Regions from separate parts of the Paenibacillus sanfengchensis genome, predicted to be linked through region 1. Evidence: riboswitches for the same ligand, from Rfam matches in the RefSeq annotation. Region 1 holds a riboswitch; the other holds the start of a gene.
What was found. Region 1 has a riboswitch for thiamine pyrophosphate ahead of V4U84_RS15320 (ABC transporter substrate-binding protein). Riboswitches for the same ligand answer to the same signal wherever they lie in the genome.
Positions count from the first base shown of each region.

Region 1 (26,247 bases):
TCTGCCGGAGGGCAAGGCTGCCGAGGTGAAAAAGCTTCAGGAGTCCGGGAAGAAAGTAGCGATGGTCGGAGACGGCATTAATGATGCGCCCGCCTTAGCTACGGCGGACATCGGTATGGCGATAGGGACCGGTACGGATGTGGCTATGGAAGCTGCGGATGTAACGCTCATGAGAGGAGACTTGAACAGCATTCCGGACGCCATATTTATGAGCAAAAAGACGATGTCGAACATCAAACAGAATTTGTTCTGGGCGTTAGCCTATAACGTCATTGGAATTCCCGTTGCGGCGCTTGGGTTCTTGGCTCCATGGCTAGCCGGGGCGGCTATGGCACTGAGTTCGGTTTCCGTTGTGTTAAATGCCTTAAGACTTCAAAGAGTCAAATTATAAAAGACGGCAAGCGGCCCGTTCATTAGCTTAAAAAGTTAATGAACGGCCGGTTTTTAATAAGGATAATATACACGTTTGCAGAGAAGATATAAAATCATAATGGAATTCATCGGGGCAGTATGAATTTTTGACCTTGATTTATTATGTTGGGATTGGGAGTGAAAGCGAATGAATGAAGTGATTAATCTGCTGAAGAATCATCGTTCGATCCGAAAATACAGCGACCGTCCGGTCGGCCGGGAACAAGTGGAGGAGATCGTCGCCGCGGCGCAGATGGCGTCCAGTTCCAGCAACGTCCAGGCTTACAGCGTCATCGCTGTCACCGAGGAAGACAGGAAGGACAAGCTGGCGGAACTGTGCGGCAGCCAGACCTACATTGCGGAGTGCCCGGTATTTTTGGTTTGGTGCGCGGATCTTTCCCGGTTGAAATCGGCGGCGGAACGCCATCTTCCGGCGGGAACCGAGACCTATGAGGGCGCGGTGGAAAATTTCATCGTAGCGACGGTCGATGCGGCCTTGGCGGCGCAGAACGGGGCGGTCGCCGCGGAATCGCTGGGGCTCGGCATCGTGTACATCGGCGGCATCCGCAACCGGAGTGAGGAGGTGGCCGAACTGCTGGGGCTGCCGGAACTGATCTACCCCGTATTCGGCATGTGCGTCGGCTATTCGGACCAGGAGCCGGGCCTCCGGCCCCGCCTGCCGCTGGAGGCGGTCTTGCACTGGAACGGCTATGACGCCGAACGCTCGGAAGCAGGGGTGAAAGCCTACGATGAGACGATGGTGAAGTATTTGCGGGACCGGACCGGCGGTATGAAGGACACCCCTTGGTCCGTATTGATGGCGGAGAAGCTCGCGCAGCCGGCCCGGCTTCATATGCGGGAGTTTTTGCGGCGGCGCGGCTTTGGACTGAAGTAAAGTCATAATCCCTTTGCTTTGCAACAGCCCTGCTATTTCCCTAGCCGCCCACCGCATTAGCGGCCTTTTGGGGTGCTATTTCGGCCCGATTCGCTTCCGGGGGGACAATAGCGGTGAAAAAAGCCCTTATTGGACTGCTGCGGGCCCCGAAGTCAGGGGTTGGCCCGCTTTTTTCCCAAATAAGACCTCAATAAGCCGCTATTTCACATCGTTCAGCTGAATTCGACAAAATAGCGCCGCAAAGGGCCCCTATTCATCTGCCTGGCGTCAAAGAAATGGAAGAAGCCCGCTAATGTCCGGACGCTCCGGTATCCCCCGTCCTGTCGGCGGAGACGGGAGTGGCGCGGAGCGTACGGGAGGCGCTGTACACGGCGGCGAATATAGCTCCAGTGACCGTAAGCAGCCCCCCTCCTATCAGGCCGAGCATACGGGGGGACAGGACATCCAGCAAAAAACCGCCGAGAAGCATCGCCACCCCCATGATCGTATTTTGCAGCGTGGCCAGCATCCCCATAAATCTCCCTCGAATTTTATCGGGTACGAGCGTCATCAGGATCGTCTGGTTGCAGGCGTTCCCGATTCCTGAGCATATCGCCGTTCCCGCCAGCAGAACCATCAGCAGACCAAACGATCCGCTTTGGCTGATCAATATATGGCATATCCCTTCCAGCAGCAGGGTCAGGACTGCGGCGGCCTTGATCCGCCGGGCAAATCGGCCCGTCAGCGCGGATCCGGCGACCAGCCCGGCACCGAGCGCTCCGTACAGCAGCCCGATCCCGAGATCGCCCATGTGAAACACTTCCACCGCATAGACGCTGAGCAAAATATTGAAGATGCCGTCTCCGACCGGCCAGACCGCAAAAATGATCAGCATCAGCCGGAGGAAGGGCGAGCGGGCGAGCAGCCCGCGGAAGGCGGCGACGGTTGGCGAGGCGGCGGCCGGGGCCGAAGCCGAAGCTGGCGCGGCGAAGCCGTCAGCGCTCTCGTCTGCGGCGGCCTGACCCGGGCCGTGGGCGCAGCCGCTGTCCGGCGAGGAGCCGCTGAGCCGCGGCAGCCGGGCAAGCAGCAGGGCGGCGGCCAGGAAGGACAACGCGTTGAGGAGGAAGGGGACCTCCATGCCGAATTTAGCGGCCACGAAGCCGCCGCTGACCGAGCCTCCGATCAGCACGAGGCCGGTCATGACCTCTTCGAGGCTGTTAACCTGAAGCAGACGATCCTTCCGAACCAGGCGGGGGATCGCCGACATGCGGGCCGGGGCGTAGACGGCTTCCCCTGCGGACAATAGAAAGGAGCTTGCGTAGATCAACCATACGTCCGCGGCCTCGCGGACCAGCAGCGGCGTCAGCGCAAAGACAGCCCGAATCAGGTCCGTGGCGATCATCACCCGCTTATTGGAGAAACGGTCGGCGAGCATGCCGCCGAGCGGCCCAAACATCAAATAAGGGATAAGTCTGACGCCAAAGGTGATGCCGATCGCAAGGCCCGAACCGGTCAGCGTCAACAAGAGGCCAAGCACGGCAACCTGGCTGAAGCGGTCCCCCATGCCGTTCACGATTCCGGCCGTGAACAGTCTTGCATAGTCTTTTTCTTGTCGCAGAACGGTCCAGGGGTTCATAATGATGTTTATCCTCCATAATTGATCGATTTTATTAACATCTAATTTTATGAAAATCTAATTAGTTAACAAAAAAAGAGAGCAGGCAGGCTCCAAGCCGCATATCCCGCTCGATGATCCATCTCTATTCCCGCGCCCGATCGGCACCTGTCAGGGCTTCTCCCACAGTTCCGGCGGATTCAGCTCATAAATGCCGTCTTCCCGGTACATATACTGGTGCATAATGAATTCCCGGCGAATCGTGGCAAAGTCCTCGTGAAATTTTAGAATGTATTCGTTAATTTCCTTCTCGGCATATTTTCGGTGCGGCTCCAAGCCCTGGATCAAATGCTCAAGCACCATGCGCTTCTTCTTTTGCTGAGCGGGCAGATGCTTTAAACGGCCGTCTTTGGTAAAAAAATTGCGAATCACCGCCATGCGGTCCAATGTCTTGTCACCCCCCGGATCCCCGCTTTCGTCGGCGCCCCCGTCTCCGACGGTTAATATGGCCCGGGCCTGCAAAGCGAGGCTTTTTTCGTTGAGATAAAAATAAATCGTATTCTTATCCCGGCGTTCGTAAATTAGATCGGCTTCGCGCAATTTGGTCATGTGGTGGGTTACCGTGGGCGGCGAGACCCCCAACTTGCCCGCCAAAGCTTGCCCGTGAAGCGGGCCGTTCTTGAGAAGCGCGATGATCCGGATTCGCGTCACGTCGCCTACCGCTTTATGAAATTGAACGAGACGGTCGAGCTGCATGTGCGATGGCCTCCTTTTTTTGATGCTCAACTAATTAGATATATATCGAATTATTTCACGCGGAATAGCGATTGTCAATAGTCATCGCTTCCGCAGGTTTTGCTTTTTATATCCGATAAAAAGCCCGGGTGTTCTCCGTTAACCTGTCCGCGGCCTCCCCGTAGGAGAGTCCCAGCAGACGGCCCCAAGCCTTCGCTACCTCGTTAACCATGTCCGGCCGCGTGGTCTGTCCGACAAAAGGACCTTCAAATGGCCAAGGGCCATCGGTTTCGGCCATCACGAGGTCCCGGGGATAGTAGCGGGCCAACTCGGCGATTTCGGCTTCGTACAAAAGGTCGGGGGTAAAAGAAATAAGGTATCCCTGTTCGGCCATCCGGCGAATGGTGGGCTTGGCACCCTTGAACCAGTGAAAGTGCGCCTTGGCGATGCCGTGCCGATCCAGGAGATCGCACGCCAGTTTGGCGTCCTCATAAACGGCATGGAGCACGACCGGTTTATCGAGGCGCTTCGCGAGCCCAAGCAGCCGGTCCAGCAGGGAAATATACGGCTCCAGGGGAAAGGCTTCCCCGCGCTTTTCCTTTTCCTTCCGGGTGTAATAGGGCAGCCCGATTTCACCGATCGCGACCATTCGGGAGGCATGCGCTTCTATCCATTGGACCAGCCTCGCTTCGGCTTCGGGCGAAGGAAGGGGTTGCTCCGGATGAAAGCCGAAGGCGGGGTGGATGAGTCCGGGGTACTGGTCCGACAGAGCCAGGTTGCTCCGGCAGGAATCCAGATGCATGGAGACGCCGACCAATCCGTCGATCCCTCGTTGTTGCGCTTCCCGCAGCAGATCGTCTCTGGCGGACTTCTCATATAAATCCAAGTGAATATGGGCATCCATCATCACGAATTCCTCCTTATTGCCGGTTAATTATGAAAAAATATTATTTTTAGGAATGTTATCACTTTATTCCTAGTCAGTTCGCAACTTTTGACCTATAATGTTAATGATGCATGTCAGGACTTCCAAGTTTTAGGAGGCGTAAGCCGGTGAACGATTCAGACCTACATATTGAACGCTTAAAGCTAGACCAAGAACCGGATGCCGCGATGTGGCTGCGGATATTGCTTCATAAGCACCCGCATGTCTATTATCATTCTTCGAGGGTAGCCATGCTGGCCGAGAAAATCGCGGAGCCTCTTGAATTGAGTGATGAGGAGAAGAGACAGCTGGTAAGGGGCTGTTTTCTTCACGATATCGGAAAATCAGTTATCCCCAGGGAAATCCTGACGCAAAGAGAACCCTTCACCAGCAGCCAGTGGGCTTTGATTAAACAGCATCCGATTATCGGAGCCAGGATGGCGGAGAGCAATCCCGGGTTTTCCAAGGAAATCGTGAAGATCATTCGGCATCACCATGAAAGGTGGGACGGCAAAGGGTATCCCGACGGATTAAGCGGCGAGGAAATTCCTTTGGGCGCCCGCATCTGTGCGGTGATCGACGCTTTTGATTCAATGACCTCCAACAAGGTGTATCGGCGGAGCATCCAGGTGAGCGAAGCCAGGCTGGAGTTGATTCGGTATGCCAATATTCAGTTCGATCCGGACGTCGTTCATGCCATTGTCAAGCTCCCTATTGAAACATTAAGCATCTTTTCGCTCTAATTGCATTTTACATAATAGCTTAAGGCCAAAGTGACCGGAGGAACACCGCCGTCAGTTTGGCCTTTTGCGTTGCTCTTCCCTCATTTGAATGCCAATTTCCTTCCTGAGTCTCAAAAAGGCGGGATCCTCCGTCAGCTCCTCCCGACGAGGCCGGGGAAAAGGGACCTCTATCCGGTGAAGCACCCGGGCCGGACGATTGGAGAGCAAATAAATCGTGTCCGACATCATCAGCGCCTCCTCGATACTGTGCGTGATGAGGATGACCGAGCGGCGCCGGGTCTCCCACAGATCAAGCAGCCAGTGCTGCATCTCCGTACGAGTCAGCTCATCCAGAGAACTGAAGGGCTCGTCCAGGCACATCACTTCCTGGGGAGCCAACAGCCCGCGCAGAAAAGCGGCCCGCTGCTGCATGCCGCCCGAAAGCATGTGCGGATAGGCTTTCTCAAAGCCGCCGAGTCCTGCTTTGACCAGCCATTCCTTGGCTTCGGCCAGGGCTTCCTTGTCAGCGCCGCCCGAAATTTCCCGGGCCAGCAGGACGTTATCGAGCGTAGTCCGCCAAGGGAAGAGGGCTGGCTTTTGCGGCACATAGCTGATCAGGCCCCGCTGCCCGGTGACTTCCGTTCCGCCGGCCATCACGCTTCCCGCGTCGGGCTTCAGCAGCCCGCCGATGACATGAAACAGCGTGCTTTTGCCGCAGCCCGACGGGCCGATGATCGAGACGAATTCTCCTTCGGCCACGGAGAGGGATACTCCGTTAAGGACGGGAAGGCTCTTCCGGCGCTCCCGAAAAGAGAGGGTGAGTTCCCGGACCTCCAGTGCGGGCGGCGGGGAGAGCGGCGATTTTTCCGTGTACGTCATTTGTTTGGCACCTCTTTCTAATTGTCATCGCCCGCGGACTTGTAGCGCACGAGCCATTTTTCCAGCAGGGCGACGAGGGTGAACATGGCCAGGCTGACGGCCACGATAATGGCGATGGCCACGAAAATCCGGTCCGTGCGGAAGGAAGCCTTCTGCAGCATCATATAATAGCCGATGCCTTTCTCGGCGCCGACCCATTCGGCGATGACCGCGCCCATGACGCTGTAAGTGGCGGCTATTTTGATACCGGACAGCATGGAAGGGACCGCATGAGGGATCTCCAGCTTGCGGAAAATTTCGCCCCGGCTCGCCCCCGTCATCCGCATATAGTCGAGCATCACGCGGTCGGTTCGGGTCAGTCCGTCCATCGCCGCCACGGCGACCGGAAAGAAGCAGACGAGCGTAATGACGATAATTTTGGGCAGGATGCCGAAACCGAACCAGATCATAAGTAATGGAGCCAGCGCGATGGTGGGCACATTCTGGCTGAGAATGATGAGCGGGTACAGCGATGATTTTAAAAACGGGACGTAATGGAGCACAAAAGCGACCAGCAGACCGACTCCCGTTCCTATCGCAAAGCCGAGAATCATGAGTTCCAGCGTGGCCCGCGTATGCTCCCACAGTCCCGACGAGTTGGCGGCGGCCTCCCTGGCGATATCGGACGGACTCGGGAGGATCCACTCTTCGATATGAAACAGGGAGGTCGCCATTTGCCACAGGACTAAAAACAGGATGACCGCCACTAAGGGCGGCCATGTGCTGTTCCAGAGCCGGCGAAGCTTCATGGACGATATTTCTCGGTCAGCTTGTCCATGCTGACGCCTTTCGGATTATAGGAAATTTTGATCTGCGAAATAATGCCGGTGCTCCCGAAATCGATAACCGCCTCGTTCATTTGCTTGACGATCGAGAGCAGCTCATCCAGCTCGCCTTCCATGGTCGTTTCGAGCGGGTTGACCTGATACTTGACCCCGGAAGCCTGAATGACCTCGATGGCGCGGTCCACGTAAGGGATCACATCCTCGCCGTTGGGGGTTTTGGGAATGATTTGAATGCTGAGCAATGCGTTTGGCATCATATTTCATCCTCTCCGTTTATTTTATTTATAGGTTGGGTGCTCCTGATTTCCTGTTTTAAGATTCCGGTAAAAACTCGTTCGTAAACGCCTTGTCCGTGTCGAGCGGTTTTTCGAGCAATCCGAATTTCTGCATCCAGTCGGAGTAATTTTGCCAAACCTCTTTCTTTTGTTCTCCCCAGCGGGCGGCATCCTCCTGGTATTTCGGACTCAGCCATTTTTGACTGGCCACAACCAGATCCTTGTCCAGGTCCGGCACGGCTTTCAGCAGCATTTCCGCGGATTCCTCCGGATGCTCGATCGCATAACGGTAGCCTTTGGAGGTGGCGCGCATGAAGGCTTTGACCAGCTCCGGATCATCCGAGATCGTTTTCTCGTTCGTCACGATCACGGGGGTGTAGTAATCCAGCTGTTCCGAATAGTCTTTCACATACTGCATATCCAGCGGTTCGCCGCGCAGCTCGGCTTCAATGCCGGTCCAGGCATAGAAGATCCAGGCGAAATCGATATCCCGTTTGACCGCGGTAAAATAATCGGCTTCTCCCATGTTGACGAACTTGACCTTGCCGACGTCGGCGCCGCTTTGGTCCATAATCGATTTCATGACGGCTTCCTCCACCGGGGAGCCCCAGCCGCCGTAGGTTTTGCCTTCAAAGTCCTTAGGGGTCTTAATCCCTTTATCGACAGGCGCGGCAAAGCCCGAGGTGTTATGCTGGATGACCGCGGCGATGGAGACCAGCGGAACGCCCTGGATTCGCCCTTGGGTAACGTTCTCTTGCACGCTCACTCCGAAAGGGACCTCCCCCGACGCGACCATGGCGTCGGCGCCTCCGGTCCCCGGCAGAACGATATCCACGTTCAGCCCTTCCTCTTTGTAGTAGCCCTGCTCTTTGGCTACGTAAAGGCCGGTATGGTTCGTGTTCGGGCTCCAGTCGAGCACGATTTTGACGTCGCGCGGCTTTTCAGCCGTGTTCGGGCCAGATGCGGCCGAGCCGGTCTTCGCGGTTTTGCCGGCGTTTTGTCCGCAAGCCGTCAGGGCCAGCAGGAGGGCGCATACGGCAAGCAGTGCCCATGTTCTTTGCTTCACAGAAATTCTCTCCTTTATATGGATTTTGAATTTCCGCAGTCACGTTCGTGTGAAGTTCCGAATTATCTGAAATGGTGGCGTCCCAATTTTTCCCACAGGCAGAAAAAAAGCGCCCCGGATCGGGACGCGTAGGTATCATGGCAAATGACGATAAGCCCATGCTAAAGCATTCTTCCTACGCTGGCATTACCCAGATCAGGTTTAAGGGTCAGTATCTTGCGGGATACAATCTCAGCCGGCCTTTTTCCAGCTCCCCTGAACTATAGACTGCGGATTACAATAGTCATTATAGACGCGGGCCCGGTTTATGTCCAGTTTAGGTAAAGGCTTTCTTTTTGATTTGCTTTTTGGTTCGGGTGAGAGTATAATAAAATCAATTGAAGTTTTAAGAAGTGATATTCACGTATTGAAAAGGGTGTCAATTTTTAAAATGAACTTTTTTCAATATGTGAATTTTTTTATGTAAAAAAGGAGCATGTTAATCTTTAAACAGGAGGTAATTTACCATGGAAACTGGAACAGTAAAATGGTTCAACGCAGAAAAAGGCTTCGGCTTTATCGAAGTTGAAGGCGGAAACGATGTTTTCGTTCATTTCAGCGCGATCACAGGCGAAGGCTTCAAAACGCTTGACGAAGGCCAACGTGTACAATTTAACGTTGTTCAAGGCAACCGCGGACCGCAAGCCGAGAATGTCGTAAAACTGTAATGCAGGCATGGGCTGCTCTTAACGCGTGCGTTAAGAGCAGTTTTTATTTTTCCCCAAACGGCATATAGTTTAAAAGTTCCGGGATCTCGCTGAAGCCAAACTAATATCTAGGAGGTAACCATGAACTACCGTAAAAAAACGATTGAAGAAATTCCTGAGGAGAACACACCGGTATGGTCTTGCGTGAGTGAGGATTGCAACGGATGGATGAGGGATAACTTTGCGTTTAATTATGTTCCGGTATGTCCGTTGTGCTCCTCGGAAATGGCGAAAGGGATGAAGATGCTCCCGCAGCTGATCAACACCAATGCCGTGAAAGTGGACCGGTAATTACGTTCCAACCTGATATAGCATGCGATAAAAGCCGCCTCCCGCGGATTTGGGGGAGCGGCTTTTGCGTTTTTGAGTCCGCTGGCTGCCCGCTTCCGCCATGATCAGGGCAGAGGGGCGCTTCCGGCGGCTAGCCTCCTTTGGAAGCCAACCGGGCAGGTGAATAAGGTAGGCCCCGGCTTAGGCCTGAGCCGAAAATTTCTAACGGAAGCCATAGCCGCTATTTCGCCCATGAAGGGGGATTTCAGATTCTAACGGACGCAGCAGCCGCTATTTCAGTAAAATGAGGTCATTTCGGCGGGAAATTGGACAAATAGGCGCTAATATTTCCGTTAGAATTCCGAAAGTGCGGATCCCCGCGAAATAGCGTCTATGATGTCCATTAGAGCCAGCGCGCGGCACGTTGTTCATCCGGCCCTAGTAGGCCGAGATTCGGCTGGGCGGTGTAGCCAGCTAAGCCCCGCTGCGGCCCTTCCAGTACAGGATTGCAAGCTGGGTGCGATCCCGGACTTCGAGCTTGCCGAGAATGTCGGTCACATAATTTTTAACCGTTCCCTCGCTCAGAAACAGCTGGCCGGCGATTTCCTTGTTGGACAGGCCGTCGGCGATCAGGCGGAGCACATTGTGCTCGGTCGCCGTTAAACCGGCACGTTGGAGCCTGTCGTCGGCGGGAGGTGCGGGAGTGGGGCGCAGCAGGCCGGTGAGCTTCCTGGCGATTTCCGGATGGATCAGCATGTTCCCGCCATGAACGGTTTTGATGCCCTGAATGATCCGGTCGGGCGGAATGTTTTTGAGCAGATAGCCGCTAGCTCCGTTGCGAAGCGCCTCCAGAATGAATTCATCATCATCAAAGGTCGTCAGCATGAGTACCGCGACGTCCGGGAAGAGCGCCTTGATTCTTTTCGTTCCTTCGACTCCATTGCATTCCGGCATGCGGATATCCATCAAAACCACGTCCGGAACCGTTCCGCCGTTCCGTAGCCGCTCGACGGCTTCGGCTCCGTTCCCCGCCGAACCGATCACTTCGATGTCCGGATCCATGCCGATGAGCAGGGTCAAGCTTTCCCGGATAAAAGGATCGTCGTCCACAATGAATAAAGTTAAGTTGGCCATATCGGTCCTCCCCTTTTACGATAACTTCTCTTCGGTGTCTATATGTACCGTGCCCTAAACCATTTCCGCCCGCTGCGCCACCGGCAGTTTCGTAATTACCGTGAACATCGGTTCTAAAACGATGTCCAGACTGCCGCCCGCCAAGGCGCAGCGCTCTTTCATCCCCCGCATGCCCAGGCCGCCGGATTGCGGCGGAATCCGTCCGGGAAGGGCGCCGTCGTTGCTTACTGTCATGGTGATTTCGCGGGCATCATAGGTGATTACGATTTCGACCGTTTCGGGCCGTCCATGTTTCAGCGCATTGGTGATGGCCTCCCGGGCGTTTTTGTACAGGATCAGCTCTTGGCTGGGATATAAGGAGTAAGGATCTCCTTCCAGAGTTAGCCGGGTCCGGACTCCGGTTTCTCTGCCGATCTCCTCCAGCATTTGGCGCAAGGAAAGGATTCCTGCGGCTTCCCCGGCGGGCCTGATCCGGCGGACCGCGGCTCTCATCTCATCGAGTCCGGAGGCCAACTGGTCGCGGATTTGCAGCAGCAGGCTCATCCCTTTCTCCGGATTGCCGGGAATGACCTGCAGGGCGGCTTCCATCATCATCTTGGCCCGGATCAGGCGATGACCGACCTCATCATGCAGCTCCCGGGAAATTCTGTTGCGCTCCTCGGTCTGCGCGGCTCCTTCGACCTGCTTGGTGAAGAGCAGTAGGCGTTTTCTCGCTTCGTCCAGTTCATAGTGTTTTTTTCGCAAATCATCAAATTGAAGATCGGCATGCTGCTTAGTCAGGGCGGAGTGCCGCAGGAGGGACAGAAGAACGGCCATGGCGAGCAGAAGCAAATTACCCGTCACGGCCCATTCCAGGGATTGGCCTCTCACGGCGTAGTTGTAGGCCAGCAGGTGCAAGCCCGCCAGCGTATATCGCCATCCGGCGCGAGGCAATTGGAAGTACAGCAGTACCGGGCTAGCGGCGACAAGGCTTATAATACCGCCATAAACATGACCCAACCACGACGCATACAGAATCAGCAGGGTGGAAAGCCCCGTCAGCGGAGTTACCCGGGAGGTAAACCGGGAGGCCACAAACAGGTTAAGCAAGATGAGAACCTGCAGCAAGTACTTGCCGTAGCCCCCTTCCTCGGGCAGCAAGTAAATATGAAAGAAGCAAGGAATCAAGGTGAAGCCGAGGATGAAGATGAACAGGGAGTTTTTTGGCATGCGGTTCCATTCCTATCTTTCGGGATTCCTGCGGATTTCGCTGGCTTCATTATAGCACAGCCGTTTTTGAGGAGAGGCGGGCCGGCATGAATCTGATGAGGAGGTGACTTTCGTCACCCTCAGGTCATGACGATCCGTACCTTCGCGGGGAAAGGGGGGCTGATAGAATAATACTCAAGAAACGGCAACGACACAGGAAGGTAGGGGAGCCGCATGGCATTGGTTGAGGTGAAAGACGCTATTAAGCGTTATGGAGATAAGCTGTCCGTAGACCATCTAAGCTTAACGATCGAGGAGGGAGAGATTTTCGGGCTTCTGGGTCCGAACGGCGCGGGAAAAAGCACAACCATCAATATGATGGTCGGTTTGCTGCGGATGGATCAGGGGGATATCCGTATCGACGGTTTCTCGGTCAAGGAGAAACCGCTTGAGGTGAAACGGAGAATCGGACTGGTGCCGCAAGATTTGGCGCTTTACGAGTCGATGCCCGCCGCCGACAACGTAGCTTTCTTCGGCAGATTGTACGGTCTGCGCGGCCGGGAGTTAAAGGCGCGGATATCGGAGGCGCTGGCCTTCGTCGGTCTGGAAGACCGGGCCAGGGAGCTGCCGAAGACATTTTCCGGCGGCATGAAGCGGCGGCTTAATATCGCTTGCGCGATCATGCACCGCCCCAAGCTGATTATTATGGATGAGCCGACCGTGGGGATTGACCCGCAGTCGCGAAATCATATTTTGGATTCGGTCAGGGAACTGAACCGGATGGGCTCGACCGTCATTTACACGAGCCATTACATGGAGGAGGTCTCGGCGATTTGCGACCGGGTAGCCATTGTGGATCAGGGGCATGTGATTGCTTGCGGGACGCAGAATGAGCTGAGAGAACGCGTCTCCGGCGAGGAGAAGATCAGGATGAAAGCGACCGGCATCGGCGAAGAAGTCCTTGCGGAACTGCGGTTGCACCCCAGAATCACGCGTGTGCTCCACCAGGAGCAGGAACTGGAACTGTACACTTTTTCATCGCAGAACGATCTTCAGGATATTTTGTACATCTGCGCCAAGCATGACGCCGTGATTCATTCCGTGGTTTGCGAACAACCGACGCTGGAGACGCTGTTCCTGAACCTGACCGGGCGCAAGCTGCGGGACTAGGGGGCAACTAGCATGAAATTACTAACGATAATCGCGTTTGAAGTTCGAAAACTGATTCGCGCCAGGGTTGTGCTGTTCAATTTGTTTCTTCTTCCCTTGCTGCTGATCTTCATTTTGGGAAATGCCCTGTCGCCGATGTTCGATTCGGGATCGGATAAAACCCTGGAGCAGGTCAACGTCAAGCTGGTGAGGTCCGCGGCCGAAGGAGGCACGGATTTGGGGCTGGACGCCTTTCTGGTCAATCCGGAAATCAAGGAAACTTTGCGTATCGACAAAGCGGCGAACCGCGCCGAGGCGGAAGCGTCGCTTCGTTCGGGGAATAGCGATTTTGCCGTTGTGATTCCGGGGGATTTTGAAGCGAAGGTCACCCGGGGGGAAGCGGCGAAATGGGAGTATATTTTGGGGAAGGATCAACTGAAGAATCATGTCGCGGAAATGATTTTTGACGCTTATCTGGATGAAGTGAACCGAACGCAAGCTTCGGCGATCGTGCTTGGACCCGAAGCTGTAACGGCGGCGATGAGGCAGGTTCAACAGGCCGGGGACCCAACGTTTGTGGAGATGGCGCCGCTCAGTGAACAAGGGGAGTCCTATTCCGCCTTTCAATATTACGCCGTCTCGATGCTGATCATGTTTCTTCTTTACTCCGGGCTCATGGTCAACGAAAGCTTGCGAAGCGAAATCGACAATCGGACGTTGTACCGTTTGGGCTCCATGCCGATCGGCGGGCTGCCGATTTTTGCAGGAAAAATCATCGGGAACGGATTGGTTACCTCGCTTCAAGCGACGGTGATTATCCTCGGTACCTCCTGGCTCTACGGTGTGGAGTGGGGAAATCATCCGTTCTATCTGGCGGCGATTTGCGGATTGGTTATTCTTTGCTCCATGATGCTCGCTGTGATCGTATCTCTTTGGAGCAAGTCGGGGGCGACCGCCAGGACGCTGGTCCAAGTGGTCGCGATTCTGATGACGTTTTTGAGCGGGGGTTTTCAGCCGATTCCGGTGGATCTGATTCAAAGGCTCGAAGACTTTACGGTCAACCATTGGGCGATGCAGGGTTTGCTCCGTATTATGCTGGGAGCCGACCCGGCGATTATAGGGCATCATATCCTGATGCTCGGCATCTTCGGCGGCGTCCTGATGCTGATCGGCATAATTACGTACCGGAAGGCGGGTTACCATGAATAGTTTGACCATAGCCTGGAATATGATCAGGCAGACCGTCGGGACCAAAAAGGGAATGATCATGCATATCCTTCTGCCCTGCATCGTTATTTCCCTGGCTGTTGCCTTGCTCGGACAAGAGCGGCCCCTCGGCGTTCAAATCGTATATGTGAATCAAGACACCGGTAAAGCCGGAGCGTATTTGCTGGAGGAGTTGGCCGCGAAGCCAAATTATTCGCTGAAGGAAGTGGGGAGCGAAGATGCTTTGCGGGAAGAGGTTACCGAAAATCGGGCGGAGGCGGGCTTTATGATCCCATCCGGCTTTACGGATCTCCTTTTGGCCGGGCAGAAACCGAAATTGCCCATGTATGAATTAAAAATGAGCGAGGGGACATACACGCTCCGGTTGACTTTGGAGGAACTGGCGCGGGGAGCGGCGGCCATGGCCGGACTGGTGTCTGCGTCACAACCGGACGTCTTTGGAGCCGTTTTGGACCAGACGAGAAAACATGCCGTCAGTCCCGACAAGACCGACCTGCAGTTGTATCCCAAGCCCGGTTTGAATGTGGTCACCGGCTTTACGCTGATGTTTCTGATGAGTCTGGTCGGCAGCACCGTCGGCAAGATCCTGGAGGAACGCCGCCGCCGGACCATGGCCAGGATGTACAGCGCACCGGTCAGAGCCTGGGAAATCACACTGGGTCATTTTCTGGGCAGTTTCACCGTCGGTATTTCGCAAATTGCCCTTGTTTTGATCTTCAGCGGCTATGTGCTGAAATATGATTATGATGTGCCTATGCTGCTTCATTTCATCGTGCTGGCCGCCTTTATGCTCGTAGCGATGGGCATTGCCAGCGCGGTGGCGGGAATAATGCGGAATCCGCAAAATGTCGGGATGCTGAACAGCCTGATCATCACGCCGACCTGCATGCTCGGGGGATGTTTTTGGCCGATCTCCTATATGCCGGAATTCATGCAAAAAGCCGCGAATTTCGTGCCGCAAAAATGGGCCATCGAGGCGGTGGAGAAACTTTCGGCGGGAGGGGGGCTGGGCACCATCACATTACCGCTCCTGATTTTAGGCCTGATGGCCCTGATCCTGCTTGCCATTGGCTCCTCGATTCTTCGGCCGGCGGAGGCAAATGTAACAGGGTAGACCCAAAATATGCAGGGCTGTTCGCGCGTTGATTAATCCCGCGCGGACAGCCTGTTTCGGTTATTTTGACCCGTTTGCGGCGATTTGGAGAAAAAAGATTGCAAGTGTTCACAAAATCTACTATCTTGGAACTATTATAGACAACAAAGAACTTGCATCTAGAGGAGGGGGTCTTCCCATGCATAGCGATTTTAAAGTGGGATCCCAGATAACGGACATTCCCTCCAACCGAAATCAGCGGAGGCTTGCCCTGCTGCTGGCATCTTTGATTTCCGTGATGTCCTTGACAGCTCTTCCGTTCGGTACGATGATCCTTCCTTCTTTCGAACCCTTTTTGCCGATCCTGATTTCCTGGTTCATCTTCGGGGATCTGCTGACCGCGTTCATTCTATTCAGCCAATTTCGGGCCTCCGGCGTACCGTCCCTTCTCGTCATTTCCTGCACCTATCTATTTACCGGATTAATTACCGCACTGCATATATTAACCTTTCCCGGCGTGTTTTCGGAGGAGGGGATGCTTGGCGCGAATAACCAATCGGCAGGCTGGCTATGGATTTTTTGGCATGGAGGCTTTCCGGTCGGAATTTTGATATATTTATTTGTAGGGGTTCGATATCCGCAGCCGCTGGAGTCGAAAACGGACATTTCCTTTTATACGGCGCTAGGGCTGTTTTTGACATTGCTATCGGTATGCCTGTCGTTCCAGCTCGCTACCGAAGGAGCCGATTTGATGCCCCGCATTATCGATTTCGGAAGCTACAGGCATATTGTGGATTCGGGGATCGGTCCTGTTTTGGGAGGGCTGAATTTACTTGTTCTGGTGCTGGTGATTTTGCGTTTTCGGACAAGAAGCGTACTGCACCTCTGGATTGCCATTGCCCTGCTGGCGTTGTTCCTCGACATTCTTCTCACCGTATTCGCCGGAACCCGGTACACATTGGGATGGTATTTGGCCCGGATCAATTCGGTGATTTCGGCGACGGTCGTCCTCTGCTCGGTTGTAAGCGAGGTCAACAGGCTGTTCGTCCGTCTCTCGGACCAGCATAAGCAATTGCTCGAATCCGGGAGGCAACTGGAAAGAGCGAATGAGGAATTGTTCCGGCTGTCGAGCCTTGACGGCTTGACGGAGATTCCGAATCGCCGGAGACTGGACGAAATCATTTCCTGGGAGCTGGTGTTTCCCGAGGAGCGGCAGACGCCGCTTTCGCTGCTCATCCTTGATGTGGACTGCTTCAAAGCCTATAACGACCACTATGGACATTTGGGCGGGGACCAGGTGTTGAAGAAGATCGCCCGGACGATTTCGGCGGAAGTGAAGCCTTATTTTGGATTTGCCGCAAGGTACGGAGGCGAGGAATTCGCGGTGTTGCTATCCGGCCTCGATGTCCAGGGGACGTTTGCCGTGGCGGAGCGGATCAGGAACGCTGTGGAACGGCTGGAGATCGGTCATGCCGGATTACCCGCGGGCGGGAGGGTGACGATCAGCATCGGCGGTCACTGTCTTGCCCCGTTTCAAGGCATCGATCAGGACGAACTGATTTACTTAGCCGATCAATGCCTCTACGAGGCAAAAGATGAGGGGAGAAACCGCAGCATCGTCAAAGGGTGGTCCCGGGAGATCGGCGAGGCGCTGAGCGTGGGAAGTTAAGCTTGCCGGGGAGTTCCGGTGATATCCCGGTATTTCTTCAGCATGAATAAACGCCAGCGCAGAATCATTCCGTAAGCGAGAATGAAGAAGACGGAGCCTGTCTGCAATACGGAAATATACTGCTCGACCACTTCGTGCAAGGCGAGGCGCAGCACCAGCAGGCCAATAAGAATATACGCGAATCCGGGAGAGCGCTGGGCATACACTTCGCCGCCGATGACTTCAAAGCGGGTCGTCCGGTTCAGCGGATAGGAGAACACAAACCATCCTACGGCGAAGGCGATGAACGCCCACGAAAGAGGGATGCGCATCTCCGGGGCGACAAACATAGCGAAGCCTGTGGTCATGCCGAGCGGCGGGATGACGATCTTTTTGACCGTCACGGGTTTTCGGCTGGCCTTCAGGCGAATGATCAGGACGGAGACCGCCATCAGGGCGGCGCCGATCGTTAAGACCAAATGCATATAAGCAGAACTGAAAATGTTCATCATATGAAGTTCCTTTCCGTTCTAGTTAAGCCAGAACATTATACCATACTCCCGCCGGTGCAAAAAATCCGCTGCCCCTTTATTCACCGTTCATGTTTCAAATTTGCCTAGGGAGGGGGAAAAAATATGAACAGCGAATTTACCATCGCCGTCCATTGCCTTCTGTTTCTTTACACCAAGGAAGACAAGATGGCCAACAGCGAACAGATTGCCTGCAGTGTATCCACTCACCCCGCACGGGTCCGGAAAGTGCTGAGCTTGCTGCGCAAGCAAGGGCTCGTGGCTACCAAGGAGGGGGCTCGCGGCGGCTACCAGCTGAACAAGACGCTGGAAGAGATTACGCTTGGCGATTTATACCGGTTGTTTGCACGCGGCTCATTGCAGCCGGGCTGGTGTTCGGGCAACGAAAAGTCGCCCTGTCAGGTATCCTCCAATATTCATTCCGCGATGGAGCTTATTTTTAACCGCGGCGAGGATTGCTTGGAGTCCTATTTTAACGGGATCGCGTTATCCGAGGTGCATCGGCTCTTGAACCGGAGCAGCCCGGAGGAAGCCGGCGATCGAATCGAGAGAGGAGCGAAAAGAGAGCATGAATGTTGGGAACTCAAAGAAAACTGAGCTGCTTTTTTATTTGGGGTCTTATGCTGCTGAATCGGAGCCGGGGATTCACCTTGCCGGCTTGAACGCGGAGACGGAAGAATTGCGGTGGATTGAGAGCACCTCGGGAATCCGGAATCCGTCATTTCTCGTATTGAATCCGGAAGGGACGCGGCTGTACGCGGTAAGCGAACAGGCGCAGGGAGCCGTGGTCAGCTATGCCGTCCGGACGGAAGGCGGGCTGGAACAATTGAATTCGGCGCCGACGGAAGGGGCGGACCCTTGTCACTTGTCTCTCTCATCGGACGGCGGCTTGCTCGCGGCCAATTATTCCAGCGGGCATGTGAACCGTTATGCGCTGGATGAACGCGGAGCCGTGGGGGAGTTGACCGCGCTTGTGCAGCACGTGGGCCAGGGATTCCGCCAGGACCGGCAGGAAGCAGCGCATGCGCATAGTGCGGTACCCAGTGCCACGGGCGATTATGTTTATGTATCCGACCTGGGGCTCGATCAGGTAGTGTATTACCGCGTGGAAAACGGAAAGCTCTCCACCGAAGGGGAGATCAAGCTGCCGCCGGGCTCCGGTCCGCGCCATTTTGCGTTTCACCCGAACGGTGTTCACGCGTACGGCATCAATGAATTGAACAATACGCTCACGGTTTATGCGTATAATCCGGTTCAGGGGCATTTGCAGATTTTGCAGCATGTTTCCACGCTGCCTGAAGGGTTTGGCGGTGAGAACTATCCCGCCGATGTGCACCTCTCTCCGGACGGCCGCTATCTGTACGGCTCCAACCGCGGCCATGACAGCATCGTCAAATTTGCGGTCCATCCGGACACCGGAATGCTGGAGGCGCTGGAGTGGACGGAGACCGGAGGCAAGTGGCCGCGCAATTTCGCGATTCTGGAAAACTATGCGCTGGTGGCCAATCAATATTCGGACAACGTGGTCCTGTTTCGCAGAAATTCGGATACGGGGAGCCTGAAGTCGACAGGACGGGAACTGAAGATCAAGCAGCCTTCCTGCATCGAGCCGGTTCGATCGTAATGCACGGAAACGGAAGAGCATAAACACAGACGAAGAAAAAAACCTGGGGCATTGCCCCAGGTTTTTCGCATTTGGACAGGGACAGAAATTCCCATTCTGAGTACATTATGGTATGGGCGATCTTCAAAAAAAGGTTTGACAACCGAACCCCGGGGCATTTAAAATAGCACCATAACATACTAAACAGGTAGGAATAATTAAAAATGGTTCTCGCCGTACGGACGGAGGAACGCTCTACTTGCCAAGGCAGACACGAGTAGCGGCTCGGTCGGACCTAAACGGCGGGAGCGTTTCTCCGCTTTTTTTGCCGAAAAAGAGGGGTTGCCCGGCAGACGAAGGACGGAAATAAAGGGGAGGAGTGATCCGATGAGCAAGGCGAAGACAAAGGGTGTTCTGTTGAGTTTGGTGTTGGCGATGTCGGTATTTCTCGGGGCCTGCGGTTCGGATTCCGGGGAGAAAACGAGCGGTGGAGCGGGGGAGACCTTGGAGCTCTTGAACGTATCCTACGACCCTACCCGCGAGCTGTATGAGAGCTTTAATAAAGCCTTTGCCGCCCACTGGGAGAAAGAGAAGGGGCAGAAGGTGGAAATCAAGCAGTCTCATGGCGGGTCCGGCAAGCAAAGCCGCGCGGTGATCGACGGTCTTGAAGCCGACGTTGTAACTTTGGCCCTCGGCTACGATATCGATGCCATTCAGAAGAGCGGCCTGATCGATGAAGGCTGGCAGAAGGAGTACGACAAGAACAGCGCGCCGTATACATCCACGATCGTGTTCCTCGTCCGCAAAGGAAACCCGAAGGGTATCCAGGACTGGAACGATCTGATCAAGGAGGGCGTGGAGGTCGTCACCCCGAACCCGCAAACTTCCGGCGGAGCAAGATGGAACTACTTGGCGGCTTGGGGCTATGCGCTGCATCAAAACAACAACGACGAGGCGAAAGCCCAGGAGTTCGTGAAGCAGTTGTATGAGCATGTCAAGGTTTTGGATAGCGGGGCACGCGGTTCAACGACGACTTTCGTCGAGCGGGGACTCGGCGATGTCCTGCTGGCCTGGGAGAATGAGGCCTGGTTATCCGTAAAAGAACTCGGCCCCGACAAATTCGATATCGTTTACCCTTCCGAAAGTATTTTGGCGGAGCCGCCTGTGGCGGTCGTGGACAAAAACGTCGACAAACGCGGAAAGCGCGAGGTGGCCGAGGCCTACCTGAAGTACTTGTATTCGGAGGAAGGGCAGACGATCGCAGCGGAGAACTATTACCGCCCGACGCTGGACAGCGTAAAGGCGAAATATGCCGACCAGTTTCCTGAGATCAAGCTATTCACGATCGATGAAGTCTTCGGAGGCTGGGCGGAGGCGCAAGAGAAGCACTTCAGTGACGGGGGGATTTTCTCCCAAATATACTTAGCCAAATAACCGACCGTTGATGACGGAGGTGCGTTCCGGAAGGGAACGTCAAACCCGAGGACGCGAGAAGAAAGGATGAAAATTTCATGCAAACTGGCGCCACCAAGCGCGGCGTGCTGCCCGGCTTCGGACTTTCGATGGGCTACAGCGTACTCTACCTGAGTCTTGTGGTACTCATTCCGTTATCGGCACTGCTGCTGAACTCTACGGGACTGACCTGGGGGAAATTTTGGGAGGTGGCCACCGATCCGCGCGTGCTGGCATCTTACAGGGTCAGTTTACTGACCGCCGCGGCGGCCGGACTGATCGACACCGTACTGGGATTGCTGCTTGCCTGGGTTTTGGTCAGATACGATTTTCCCGGAAAAAAGATTTTCGACGCCATGATCGATCTGCCGTTTGCTCTCCCTACCGCGGTAGCGGGGGTCTCGCTTACGGCGATCTATTCGCAGAACGGCTGGATCGGCTCGCTGTTCGAACCGCTGGGAATCCGGCTGGCTTTTTCACCGATCGGCATCACGCTCGCCTTGATGTTCATCGGCATACCATTCGTCGTTCGAACCGTTCAACCGGTGCTGCAGGATCTCGATGCCGAGGTGGAGGAAGCGGCGGCCACGCTGGGCGCCAGCCGGCTGCGAACCTTCCGCTCCGTCGTTCTGCCGGAGCTGCTGCCGCCCCTGCTGACCGGATTTGCGCTTGCCTTTTCGCGCGGCATCGGCGAATACGGCTCCGTTGTTTTTATATCCGGCAACATGCCGATGAAGACGGAAATCGCCCCGCTCTTGATCATGTCCAAGCTGGAGCAGTTCGATTACGCGGGAGCTACGGCCGTAGCCCTGCTGTTGCTGCTGATCTCGTTTGTACTGATGCTGCTCATAAATACCCTTCAACGCAGGGTGCGTAAAACCGCCCGCTAGGAATGAAGCCGGCGGACGGATGGGGAGAAAAGCCCTCGCTGTCGCTGCAATAGCGGCCTTTTGGGTTCCTTTAGGGCCTTATTTTTGGGAAAAGCGGGCAGAAACCTGATTTCGGGACCCGCACCAGAGCAATATGCCCCTTTTGGGCCGCTATTTTTCCCGCGAAAGCGAACCGGGCCGAAATAACGGCCCAAAACGCACTGGCATTGCAACCTTACAGGGTGCTACTTATTTTGAAACTTGTCGCCTCGGTGTGGCGAGTTGGATCCGGCGTGCCCCATTTCCCTGACCGCCGTCGCATGAGCAGCCTTGCAAGAAAGACAAAAATTAACGTTAACGGTTGCCACAGCCGTTATTTGTCCTGAAAACGCCGATTTCCCATTCTAACGGTCGCCACGGCGCTTATTTTCGCATAAACAGGCTGTTAAGGCGAGAATCCAGGAGAATAACGGCGCTCACGACCGTTAGAATTTCGAAAGGGCTACTTTTCGTTAAATAGCGGCTGACACAACCGTTAAACTCCTCTCAGGCGTTAGTACCAGCCGGAAAGCCTGACCTTTTGCAGGAATTCATACTCGATCGCTAGTGCCCAAAACGCCGCTATTATAGTGGGCGGCAAGAGGGATTGTGGATAGGCAGCACCATGTCAGGTTTAATGCAACGCCAGTGCGTAAAAGGCTCTTATCACGATTCACCAACCTAGCTTTCAAAGGGAAAACGGGCTCCGCCGAATAAGATAAGGTGTTGGTCTGGAATTGCAGATATGCTGCAGAAATTCAATGTAAAAACAAAACAAGGTTGTCTGATGGGGCACTAGTGCATCACTTTTAATTGATTTCTCTACAAAGGAGGTTAAACGCATGGCCGGTTCCGTACCGCTCGCGTCAACGAAGGCGTCCGCCGGAAGAAGCCCGGTGACCCGATCGTCCGGCCCCATGAAATGGGTCCTGATCGGGCTGGCTGTCCTTGTTCTGCTGTGGCTGATCGTTTTACCGCTGGCCGTGGTGTTGATCGAATCCTTGAAAAAGGGCTTCGGCGTTTATATGGAGGCGATCACCGACCCTGCCGCTCTTTCCGCCTTGCGGCTAACCCTGTTGGTGGCGGTCATCACCGTTCCCCTGAACACGATCTTCGGGGTGGCCGCGGCCTGGGCGATCACCAAATTTCATTTTCGCGGGAAGCAGTTGCTCGTAACGTTGATCGATCTGCCCTTTGCCGTGTCCCCGGTGATCGGAGGGCTCATTTACGTCCTCGTTTACGGGACTCACGGCTGGTTTGGCCCATGGCTGCAGGAACATGATTTAAAAGTGATTTTCGCACTGCCGGGGATTATTTTGGCCACGCTGTTCGTGACGTTTCCGTTTGTGGCCCGGGAGCTGATTCCGCTGATGGAGGATCAGGGGCTGCAGGAAGAGGAGGCCGCCGTTACACTGGGGGCCCGGGGCTTTCGTATCTTCTGGAAAGTCACCCTGCCCAATATCAAATGGGGGCTCCTGTACGGCATTATATTGTGCAACGCCAGAGCGATGGGGGAGTTTGGAGCGGTTTCGGTCGTATCGGGACATATTCGCGGCGAGACCAACACGCTTCCCCTCCACGTGGAGATTTTGTATAACGAGTACCAGTTTTCCGCGTCCTTTGCCGTAGCATCCCTGCTGCTTTTGCTGGCGCTCGTTACGCTGCTGCTCAAAAGCTGGTTTACGCGGAAAAGCCGGCATCAGGGCTAACCCCATTCATTGGCTTAAACGTTCAGGACCTTAATCGGGAATAGGAGGGCTGCATCATGGCGAAGCCGTTAAAAGTGGATCAGATTTGGCTGGAACGCATCGCGGGACTGCTCAATGAAATGGAATTCGGGTCGCTGAACATTGTCGTTCATGAAGGACAAATCGTTCAAGTCGAGCGGACCGAACGCAAACGGTATGAGCTGGGGAGCGGGGGGCAGGGCAAATCGGCCCCGGCGCCCCGCCATGCGGCCAAGTCATTGCGCAGATCCTGATTCGGACCCGAATGGAAAAAAGCCTCCTCCCACGTTTGTTGTGGGAGGAGGCTTTTGCTATTGGGGCGAGTTCGTCTATTTCGTATCGTTCCCTGCCGGGCTTTTGGCCGCGGTCTCCGGTTCCGTCTCGGTTGATAGCGATGCCTGCCCTTCCGGCAGCGCCTGGTAATGACCGGCGAACGGACGGGATTTTCGCGGCTTGGTGCCCGTCAAGCGAAACCCCGCCAGAAACAGAAGCAACTGAAGGGTCAGGACGAAAGGGGCAAAGGACGGATTCACAAGATGAAGCAAAAACAGGGCGGAGATCAAAACCGACCATAACCGGTGCAATACCGCCCCCGAGCCCGGACGGTTACCTCCCATGACCACGGGATACAGCAGCGCCAGGGAGAACAGAGCGGATCCGAACAGCGACCATGCGGAAATGACCGCCTCTCCTTCATTCCCGACCGCGATTTCTCCGTTCAAGGCTCGCAGCAGCCAACTGAACAGGTAGAGCAGCGCCGCAGCGAACAAAAACGGAACGCCCGGGCGGACCTGTCGCCAAAACGCCTGCCCCCATCCCGGGCTTTCGGTATGCCGCAGCAGCTTGTCCCGCTCCGCACACATGCGGTCGTTCTCCCGTTCCAGCGTTTTAAGCAGCCGGGGAAGGCGGGCCAGGTCCCGCTCCCCGGCGTATGTGGAGATTTGCGCCATCGCATCCTCCGAAAGGTAGGGGGCGGCGCGGCAGGCGAGAAGCCGATCCAGCAGCAGCCGCTCCTCCGCCTGCGAAAGCTCCGTCCGCGCATGCAGATGGATCAGAGCGCTTTCCGCGGCGGCATAGAGCTTCAGGCTCGCATCAAGCCGGCGCAGCCGAGCCTGCTCCCGGCGCCTGAAGCTAAGCGCCGAGACCCCGTACAGGCCAAGAAAGAGAGCGAGCGCCAAAGATGCGGTTATGGCGGCGGGGCTGAGATCCCGCAGCCAATATAACCAGTCCGACAGTGACAAAAGATATCACCCTTTCGATATTCCTACCTTCCACTATTGCATAGGATTGGGACGAATTTCAAGCGTCATGGAGAAAACGGAGGCCCCTTTTTTACCCGCCCGGAAAAATGGGTAAATAGATGGCATTACCGGTCAGGGGGGATCGCCGATGGAACTGGGACAAATCGCATTAAAACTGGTGGTCGGGTTTATCGGATTATGGCTGCTGACGCGTCTGCTGGGCAAAAAGGAAATCTCCCAGCTCACCCCGTTTGACTTCGTTTCTTCGTTGATGCTAAGCGAGTTGGTGGGGAATACGGTCTACCAGGAGGACGCGAAGTTTTTGCACCTGTTGTTCGCCTTGTTTTTATGGGGAGGCTTGTCCTATTTGTTTGAGAAAATAACGCAGCATGCCAAGCGGGCACGCGGGTATTTGGACGGAAAACCGTCGATTCTGATCCGGGACGGGGAAGTCGATTTGAAGGAGCTGCGCAAAAACAGCCTGGACTTTGACCAGCTCCGGATGCTGCTGAGGCAGCATGACGTATTCTTCATCGGCGAGGTCGCTTATGCTATATTTGAAGCAAACGGAACGCTCAGCGTGATGAAGAAGCCGGAAGAAGAGACCGTGAAACGGGGGGACCTCGGCTTGGAATCGGAGAAGCCCGGTCTTTCTTACGCGCTGGTCGAAGAGGGAGAAATCAACCTCGATACCTTGCGGCTGATCGGCAAGCAGGAGGATTGGCTCCGCCGGCAGCTCCGGCGGCAGGGCTGCAGCGATATCAAACAGGTGGCTTATGCGGAATGGAAAGATGGCGAAGGGCTGTACATTTTGCGGCATAAGCAGGGCTCGTTTCGGGAACCGGCCAAAGAGTAGGAGGACAACAAGAATGGAAGACAAAAAGAAGCTGAAAATCGTTCATGAGGCTCCTTCCCTGGAGGATTATCTATCTGGCATTAAGGCGGCAGGCCGGGTTATCGGGGACGGAGGATGTTTCATTCGCAAGGCATGTATTTATGGTTGAAATCCTGAGGGTTCGGCGCATACTATTGGAGGATTTTTCATAAAGCGAGGAAAGGGCGGTGTTTCGTTATGAAGATTGCTATTTTCGGAAGTACGGGAACGATCGGGAAAGCGTTATTGGAAGAGGCCTTGCAGCGGGGGCATGAGGTTACCGCTGTCGTGCGGGATCCGGGCAAGCTGGCGGCCGGCCGGGAAAGACTGCGGGTGCGGACGGGGGATATTTTGATGCCCGATTCCATCGCGGCCGCGGTGGAGGGCTGCGATGTGGTGATCAGCGCCTACGGGCCGCGCTTCGGCGAGGAGAGCCAGCTGTCGGAGGCGACTCGCTCCCTGATCGAAGGCGCCCGAAACGGCGGAGTCCGCCGGCTAATCGCCGTCGGCGGCGCCGGAGGGCTGGAGGTCGCGCCCGGGATGAAGCTGATGGAAACGCCGGAATTTCCGGAGGAGATCCTTCCGCTCGCCCGCGCGCACGAAGACGCATACCACATATATCGGGACTCCGATATCGTCTGGACGGTGCTCAGCCCCGCCGCGATCATCGAGCCGGGCAAACGGACCGGCCAATTCCGCATCGGCATGAACCAACTCGTCGTGGACGAGCGCGACCAAAGCCACATCTCGGTCGAGGATTACGCGGTGGCCATGCTCGACGAAGCGGAGGACCCGCAGTTTATCCAGGCCCGGTTTACGGTGGCTTATTAGCCGCTTATTCGCTTATTTGGATGTAGGCCGGGGAGAGAAGATCACTGCGTTGAATGAACGGGCCTTGGGTGGCAGGAATGTAAAAAGATGCGAAAATGCAGGGATTTCGGGCGGAAGATAGGCTCGTGAAATGAAAAGATGCAAATGTGCAGGAATTTTTTGAGGATTGGGAGCTATGCGGGTGCTTCGTGTCAAAAACCTGCAGAGGATATGCAGGAATTCCCAAATAATTGGCCGACCTCGCAAAAAATTCATGCATTTTTGCAGGAATTCCGTTCCGCGGCATGTGAGTCTGAGCGG
Region 1 covers NZ_JBAGJC010000006.1:188,674-214,920, reverse strand. Annotated here, with positions in the region: gene V4U84_RS15365 (heavy metal translocating P-type ATPase) at 1-391, shown strand, start outside; gene nfsA (oxygen-insensitive NADPH nitroreductase) at 560-1,306, shown strand; gene V4U84_RS15355 (MFS transporter) at 1,596-2,921, opposite strand; gene V4U84_RS15350 (DUF2087 domain-containing protein) at 3,072-3,656, opposite strand; gene V4U84_RS15345 (TatD family hydrolase) at 3,763-4,542, opposite strand; gene V4U84_RS15340 (HD-GYP domain-containing protein) at 4,689-5,303, shown strand; gene V4U84_RS15335 (ABC transporter ATP-binding protein) at 5,355-6,161, opposite strand; gene V4U84_RS15330 (ABC transporter permease) at 6,179-6,949, opposite strand; gene V4U84_RS15325 (thiamine-binding protein) at 6,946-7,239, opposite strand; gene V4U84_RS15320 (ABC transporter substrate-binding protein) at 7,298-8,332, opposite strand; TPP riboswitch at 8,482-8,593, opposite strand; gene V4U84_RS15315 (cold-shock protein) at 8,833-9,033, shown strand; gene V4U84_RS15310 (cold-shock protein) at 9,154-9,363, shown strand; gene V4U84_RS15305 (response regulator transcription factor) at 9,817-10,476, opposite strand; gene V4U84_RS15300 (sensor histidine kinase) at 10,531-11,685, opposite strand; gene V4U84_RS15295 (ABC transporter ATP-binding protein) at 11,899-12,834, shown strand; gene V4U84_RS15290 (ABC transporter permease) at 12,847-14,022, shown strand; gene V4U84_RS15285 (ABC transporter permease) at 14,015-15,154, shown strand; gene V4U84_RS15280 (sensor domain-containing diguanylate cyclase) at 15,333-16,802, shown strand; gene V4U84_RS15275 (CcdC family protein) at 16,799-17,290, opposite strand; gene V4U84_RS15270 (Rrf2 family transcriptional regulator) at 17,417-17,908, shown strand; gene V4U84_RS15265 (lactonase family protein) at 17,880-18,935, shown strand; gene V4U84_RS15260 (sulfate ABC transporter substrate-binding protein) at 19,302-20,348, shown strand; gene cysT (sulfate ABC transporter permease subunit CysT) at 20,426-21,256, shown strand; gene cysW (sulfate ABC transporter permease subunit CysW) at 22,117-22,983, shown strand; gene V4U84_RS15245 (YezD family protein) at 23,040-23,255, shown strand; gene V4U84_RS15240 (hypothetical protein) at 23,331-24,242, opposite strand; gene V4U84_RS15235 (DUF421 domain-containing protein) at 24,391-25,098, shown strand; gene V4U84_RS15230 (hypothetical protein) at 25,112-25,246, shown strand; gene V4U84_RS15225 (NAD(P)-dependent oxidoreductase) at 25,315-25,947, shown strand.

Region 2 (5,162 bases), on a different contig from region 1:
TGAAGCGCATGGGGCGCGATATAGAGAGATATGTTAAAACGCCGACCTCATCTTCGACAAGAACGCCTGCACCGCGGTCCGGATTTCGCCGGCCGGAGCGCCGGTGACGGCCGAAATGACGGCTACGCCGTCCGCTCCGGCCCGGACCACGTCCCCGGCGCGGACGGCGGTAATGCCGCCGATGCCGACCAAGGGGACGCCGATGCCGAGGGCGCGCAGCTCCGAGAGCAGCCGGGTCCCCTGCACCGGGCGGGCGTCGGCCTTGGACGCGGTCGGATAGATCGGGCCGATGCCCAGATAATCCGCGCCCTGCTCGACCGCGCGCCGCGCTTCCTCCGGCGTATGGGCGGACACGCCCAGCAGCCGGCGGCCGCCGATCCGCGCGCGGACCTCCCCGGCGCTTTCATCGTCCTGCCCGATGTGCACCCCATCGGCCCCGATCCGCAGGGCCAGGTCCACATCATCATTGACGATGAAAGGCACGCCTTTCCGGCGGCAGGCGGCCTGCAGCCGGAGGGCCAGGGCGAACCGCGCCTCGCCGGTGCGTGCGCCGGGGCCCTTCTCCCGGAACTGGACCAGCGTCACGCCCCCGGCCAGCGCTTCCTCCACGATGTGCAGGGGATCGGCGTCAGCGCAGTTGGGAGTGCCGACGACCAGGTACATGCGCAGCAGCTCGCGCATGCGGTCCGGCCGTATCCGCGGTCCGGCCGCTGCGCCGGTCATAGCAGCACCTCTTGGCGCCGGCGGTACGCCCAGTGATTTGTCGGGCCATGCCCGTGCCCGAGCTCCAGGCTGTCCTCGATCGCCGCCTGAATAAACGCCCGGGCCGTACGCACGGCTTCCTGCAGTGCGGTTCCCTTCGCCAGGGCGGCCGCCAGCGCCGCGGAGAACGTGCACCCTGTTCCATGGGTATGCACCGTGTGAACCCGGAGGCCGACCAGTTCGGTAAAATGGCTTCCATCATACACTAGGTCGACCACCTCCACCCCTGACGGGGAGGAGGACCGGGATGTCCCACCGCCTTCAGCGTCCCGCTCGTCGTGCCCCCCTTTGATGACGACGATTTCCGGACCCATCGCGCGGATTCGCTTGGCCGCTTCCCGCCGCTCCTGCATTGTGCGGATCGGCAGCCCGGACAACGCCTCCGCTTCCGGAATATTCGGCGTCACCACCTGGGCGAGTGGAAGCAATTCTTCGCGCAGGGCCGCGACCGCTTCCTGCTGCAGCAGCGTTTCCCCGCCTTTGGCGATCATCACGGGGTCGACGACGACGCGCTTCCAGCGAAACCGGCGGATTTCCGCGGCCACCGCCCGGATGATCTCCGCGTCGAACAGCATCCCCGTTTTCAGTGCGTCCACGCCAAGGTCCGAGCCGACCGCCCGGATCTGCTCGGCTGCCGCCGCCGGGGGCAGCGGGTAAACCCCGCTGACGCCGAGCGTGTTCTGCACGGTGATCGCCGTAATGGCCGACATGCCGTAAACGTCCAGTTCCTGGAACGTTTTCAGGTCGGCCTGGATGCCGGCGCCCCCGCCGCTGTCCGAACCGGCGATCGTCAGCGCCTTGGGAATGCGGGAGAGGCCCTCCTTCATGGCCGGCCTCCGGCGGACGCCGTCTCGATCTCGCGGACAGCGGCATAGCCTTTGAGCGAATGCGGATGCAGCTTCGCCAGCTCATCCAGGAAGGCGGTCTGGAAGCTGCCCGGACCGAGGGAGGCCGTCCTTTCGGCGGCACGGGCGGCCGCCGTGCCGTAGAAGGCCAGCCCCGCCGTACCGGCCAGCATCAGGTCCTTCTCGACCGCCGCGAACGCGCCCAGCACCGACGTCAGCAGACAGCCCGTGCCGGTCACCTGCGTCATCAGCGCGTCTCCGCCGCTGATGATCCGGCACGAGCTTCCGTCGGTGATCACGTCCACCCGGCCCGTGATGACCACCACGGTCCCCAGGGCTTTGGCCGCCCGTACCGCCAGGGGAACATTGTCCTGGCTCTCGCTTTCCACGGCGTCCACCCCTTTGATCTCGCGGGCCTCCCCGATCAGGTTGGCGATTTCCGACGCATTCCCCCGCACCAGCGAGACGTTGACCTCACGCAAAATGCGCTGTGCCGTTTCCGTCCGGAACTTCGTCGCCCCTACGGCGACGGGGTCGAACATCACCGGCACCCCATGCTCGTTTGCGGACCGTCCCGCCAGGATCATGGCGTCGATCAGCCCCGCGTTCAGCGTGCCGATATTCAGCACCAGCGCGTCGGCGATTTTGGCCATCTCCGCCACCTCTTCGGACGCGGAGGACATCACGGGCGATGCGCCGACCGCATAAAGTCCGTTTGCCGTAAAGTTGGTGACGACTTCATTGGTCATGTTATGCACGAGCGGCTTTCTTTTTTGCAAACGGGTCAAGACATCCGACAATTCCTTTTCCAACAAACGCATAGAAGACATCCACCTTTCTATTCCTCGCGAATTTGATCGTTAACCGACTCCCGGGTTTGGCGTCTACATCACCGCGGCCTTCATCGGCACCGGCCACTCCTCCACCTTGAAGGCCATATCCCAGAACAAATATTCCAACTGGCAGCTGTACCAAAAATGCTCCTTCATCCGCGCACGTTCCTCCGGACTGGCTGTCTCCGCCCAGGCATCGACCCGCAAGCGCATCAACTCCGTCGCCTCGCCGGCCAGGCTGCCGTAGAACCGGATCCACTCCCCGAACGGATGGGATAGATCGGGCTTCACTTCCTCCATCAACCGCTGACCGATTTCCAGATAGGTCCACGGGCAGGGCAGCAGCGCGGCCATGATTTCCCCCAGGCTGCCTTGATGGGCTACCGTCAGCATATGTTTGACGTAATGGTCCGCCGACGGGGCCAGAGAGAACCCCTGAACCTCCTCGAACCTTACGCCGGCCACCGCGCAAAAATTTCGATGCGGATGGACCTCGCTGTGCAGTATGAAAGAAATCTGCTCATGAAACATCGCGATATCTTCCCGGCTGGAACACTTGGAAATCGCGATGCCGTAAACCCGCATGTACGCATTCAAATATTCAAAGTCCTGCTTCACATAATGAATCAGCTGTTCCCTGCCCAGCGTTCCTTCCGCGATTCCTCTCACGAAGGGATGGGCAAAAATCGCTTCGAACAATCCATCCGCCTCCCGGCGAAGCTCCTCGGTAAACCGCATTCCTTTCCACCTCCTATTGATGTTGAAATGAAGACGGAAGTCCCGGGAGCTCCGCCTGGTTGTTTCCGAGGACACCAAAAAAGCCGCCCCGGAAACGGAGCGGCTTCACCCAAAAAAAGCGTCACCCGGCACCCGCCTGAGCGGTGCGCCATCGCTTTTGATATGACCGACTCCACTTTCCTACGCTAGTACGAACTAGATCAGGTTCAAAGGGTCCAAGATATCCTCTTGTCTCAGCCGCTGACGGCTCCCCTAGTGGACTTCCTATTCATTTGCTTCTACTGTACCTAGGTTTGCCAAATCTGTCAAACCCTTTGAGCCAGTCTATCCGCCTTTGATCCCTATGGTGAGCCTGTTTCCCTGCAATAGCGGACTTTTTGGGCGTTACTTTTTTCAGCAAACAAGCCTAGCATGGCATTAAACAATTTAATCTTAATCACGAACAAATTTGTCAGCGGTCAGCTTCTCTTTGAAGTAGGGCTGATGAATAAGTGCCTTAAACGGCTCTATTTTGTCGAATTCAGCTGGGTGATGTGAAATAGTGGCTTTTCAGGGGCTTATTTTTGGGAAAAGGCAAGGCAAACCCTGATTTTCGGGACCCTTACCAGTCCAATAAGGCCCTTTTTGGCCGCTATGAATCCCGCGAAGCCGAATCGGGCCGAAACAGCGTCCCAAAAGGCCGTTAATATCGGCGGACGGCTAGGGAAATTGCGGGGCGCCAGCTCCTGCTCGCCACGTAACTTCTTAAGGCGGCGAATTAGTCTCAAGATGGGCAGCACCATGTCAGGGTCTGATGCAACGTTTGCTTCAATACCGTCGACCAGGATTCCGATTTACGTCAGAGTACGAGTTCCCGGCATATATTTGTCCTTCGGTCCTACGTTCGTGGTCTACACCCATCCTGAGAAAGTTCCAGCGAAAGTAAATTCCTGCAAATCTGCAGGAATTTCTCTCGTAATAAGCTACTTAAATAAAATTCCTGCAAATCCTCTAAGGCCCCCTAATTAAACTGGAGTCTCCCTGCCCAATAATTTAAACTTAGGACAAAGGGAGATGATCGGTATGGGAAAAAGGTTGAATGAAGAAAAACGTTTAAAAGTTGTGAAAGAAGCCATGGCAGGTGTTAAGGTGGGGGTATTGGCTCGAATGTACGACGTCCACCCTGAGACTGTCCGTAGTTGGATTAGAGATCATCGGGACTCTATTTCGCCTGAAGAAATTCCTGCGGCAGACGAACATGTTCAAGAGTTGCAACGCCTGCAGGAGGTAGAGCAACGCTACCAAAAGGCCGTTAAGGTCCTTGGTGAAAAAGAACTCGAAATCGAAATTTTGCGAGAGTTGCTAAAAAAGCAAAACCCCGCTTATCTGAAAAATTTGAAATAGCCGACCCATTCATTAAGCGGGGGGAACCGGCAGCTGTTGTGCTGCGCATTCTTGGGTTGTCAGAATCAACGTATTACGACCGTAAAAAGCGACTGGCCCAGTCAGCAGAAAAAGGCGAAGAACGTCCAACCGAAAGCCGTGCAGGTCGTCCCGTGCCTGGATACTCTTACACGGCTACAGGTGAGAAAGTTAGCGACGCACAAATCAAAGAATGGCTGCTCGAACTCCTTGAAGGAGAAGAGTTTGTCTATGGTTATAAGTTTTTGGCCCAATCCCTTCGAGATAAGTATGATCTCATCTTCAACAAAAAGAAGTCTTATCGACTTTGCCAAGAGTTAGACATATTGCAGAAACCTAGAAAGCGCGTACGTTCCCACCCTCGCCGATTACCGAGAAATCGAGTTATAACGGGGTCAAACCAACTTTGGCAAATGGACATTAAATATGGATACGCGATCGGGCAGGAACGGTTCTTTTTTGTACTCAGCATTATAGATGTGTTTGACCGAATGGTAGTAGGGCAGTATAGAGGCCCAGTATGCGAAGCTAAACAAGTCGTCCAAACCTTATGGTATGCCTTGCAAGACCGTATAGAGCCCGG
Region 2 covers NZ_JBAGJC010000018.1:417-5,578, reverse strand. Annotated here, with positions in the region: gene thiE (thiamine phosphate synthase) at 34-723, opposite strand; gene thiD (bifunctional hydroxymethylpyrimidine kinase/phosphomethylpyrimidine kinase) at 720-1,589, opposite strand; gene thiM (hydroxyethylthiazole kinase) at 1,586-2,428, opposite strand; gene tenA (thiaminase II) at 2,492-3,178, opposite strand; TPP riboswitch at 3,339-3,442, opposite strand; gene V4U84_RS23840 (helix-turn-helix domain-containing protein) at 4,241-4,561, shown strand; gene V4U84_RS23835 (IS3 family transposase) at 4,600-5,162, shown strand, end outside.
Region 2: linked by a shared signal. The riboswitch ahead of tenA (thiaminase II) and the one ahead of V4U84_RS15320 (ABC transporter substrate-binding protein) in region 1 are both predicted to bind thiamine pyrophosphate.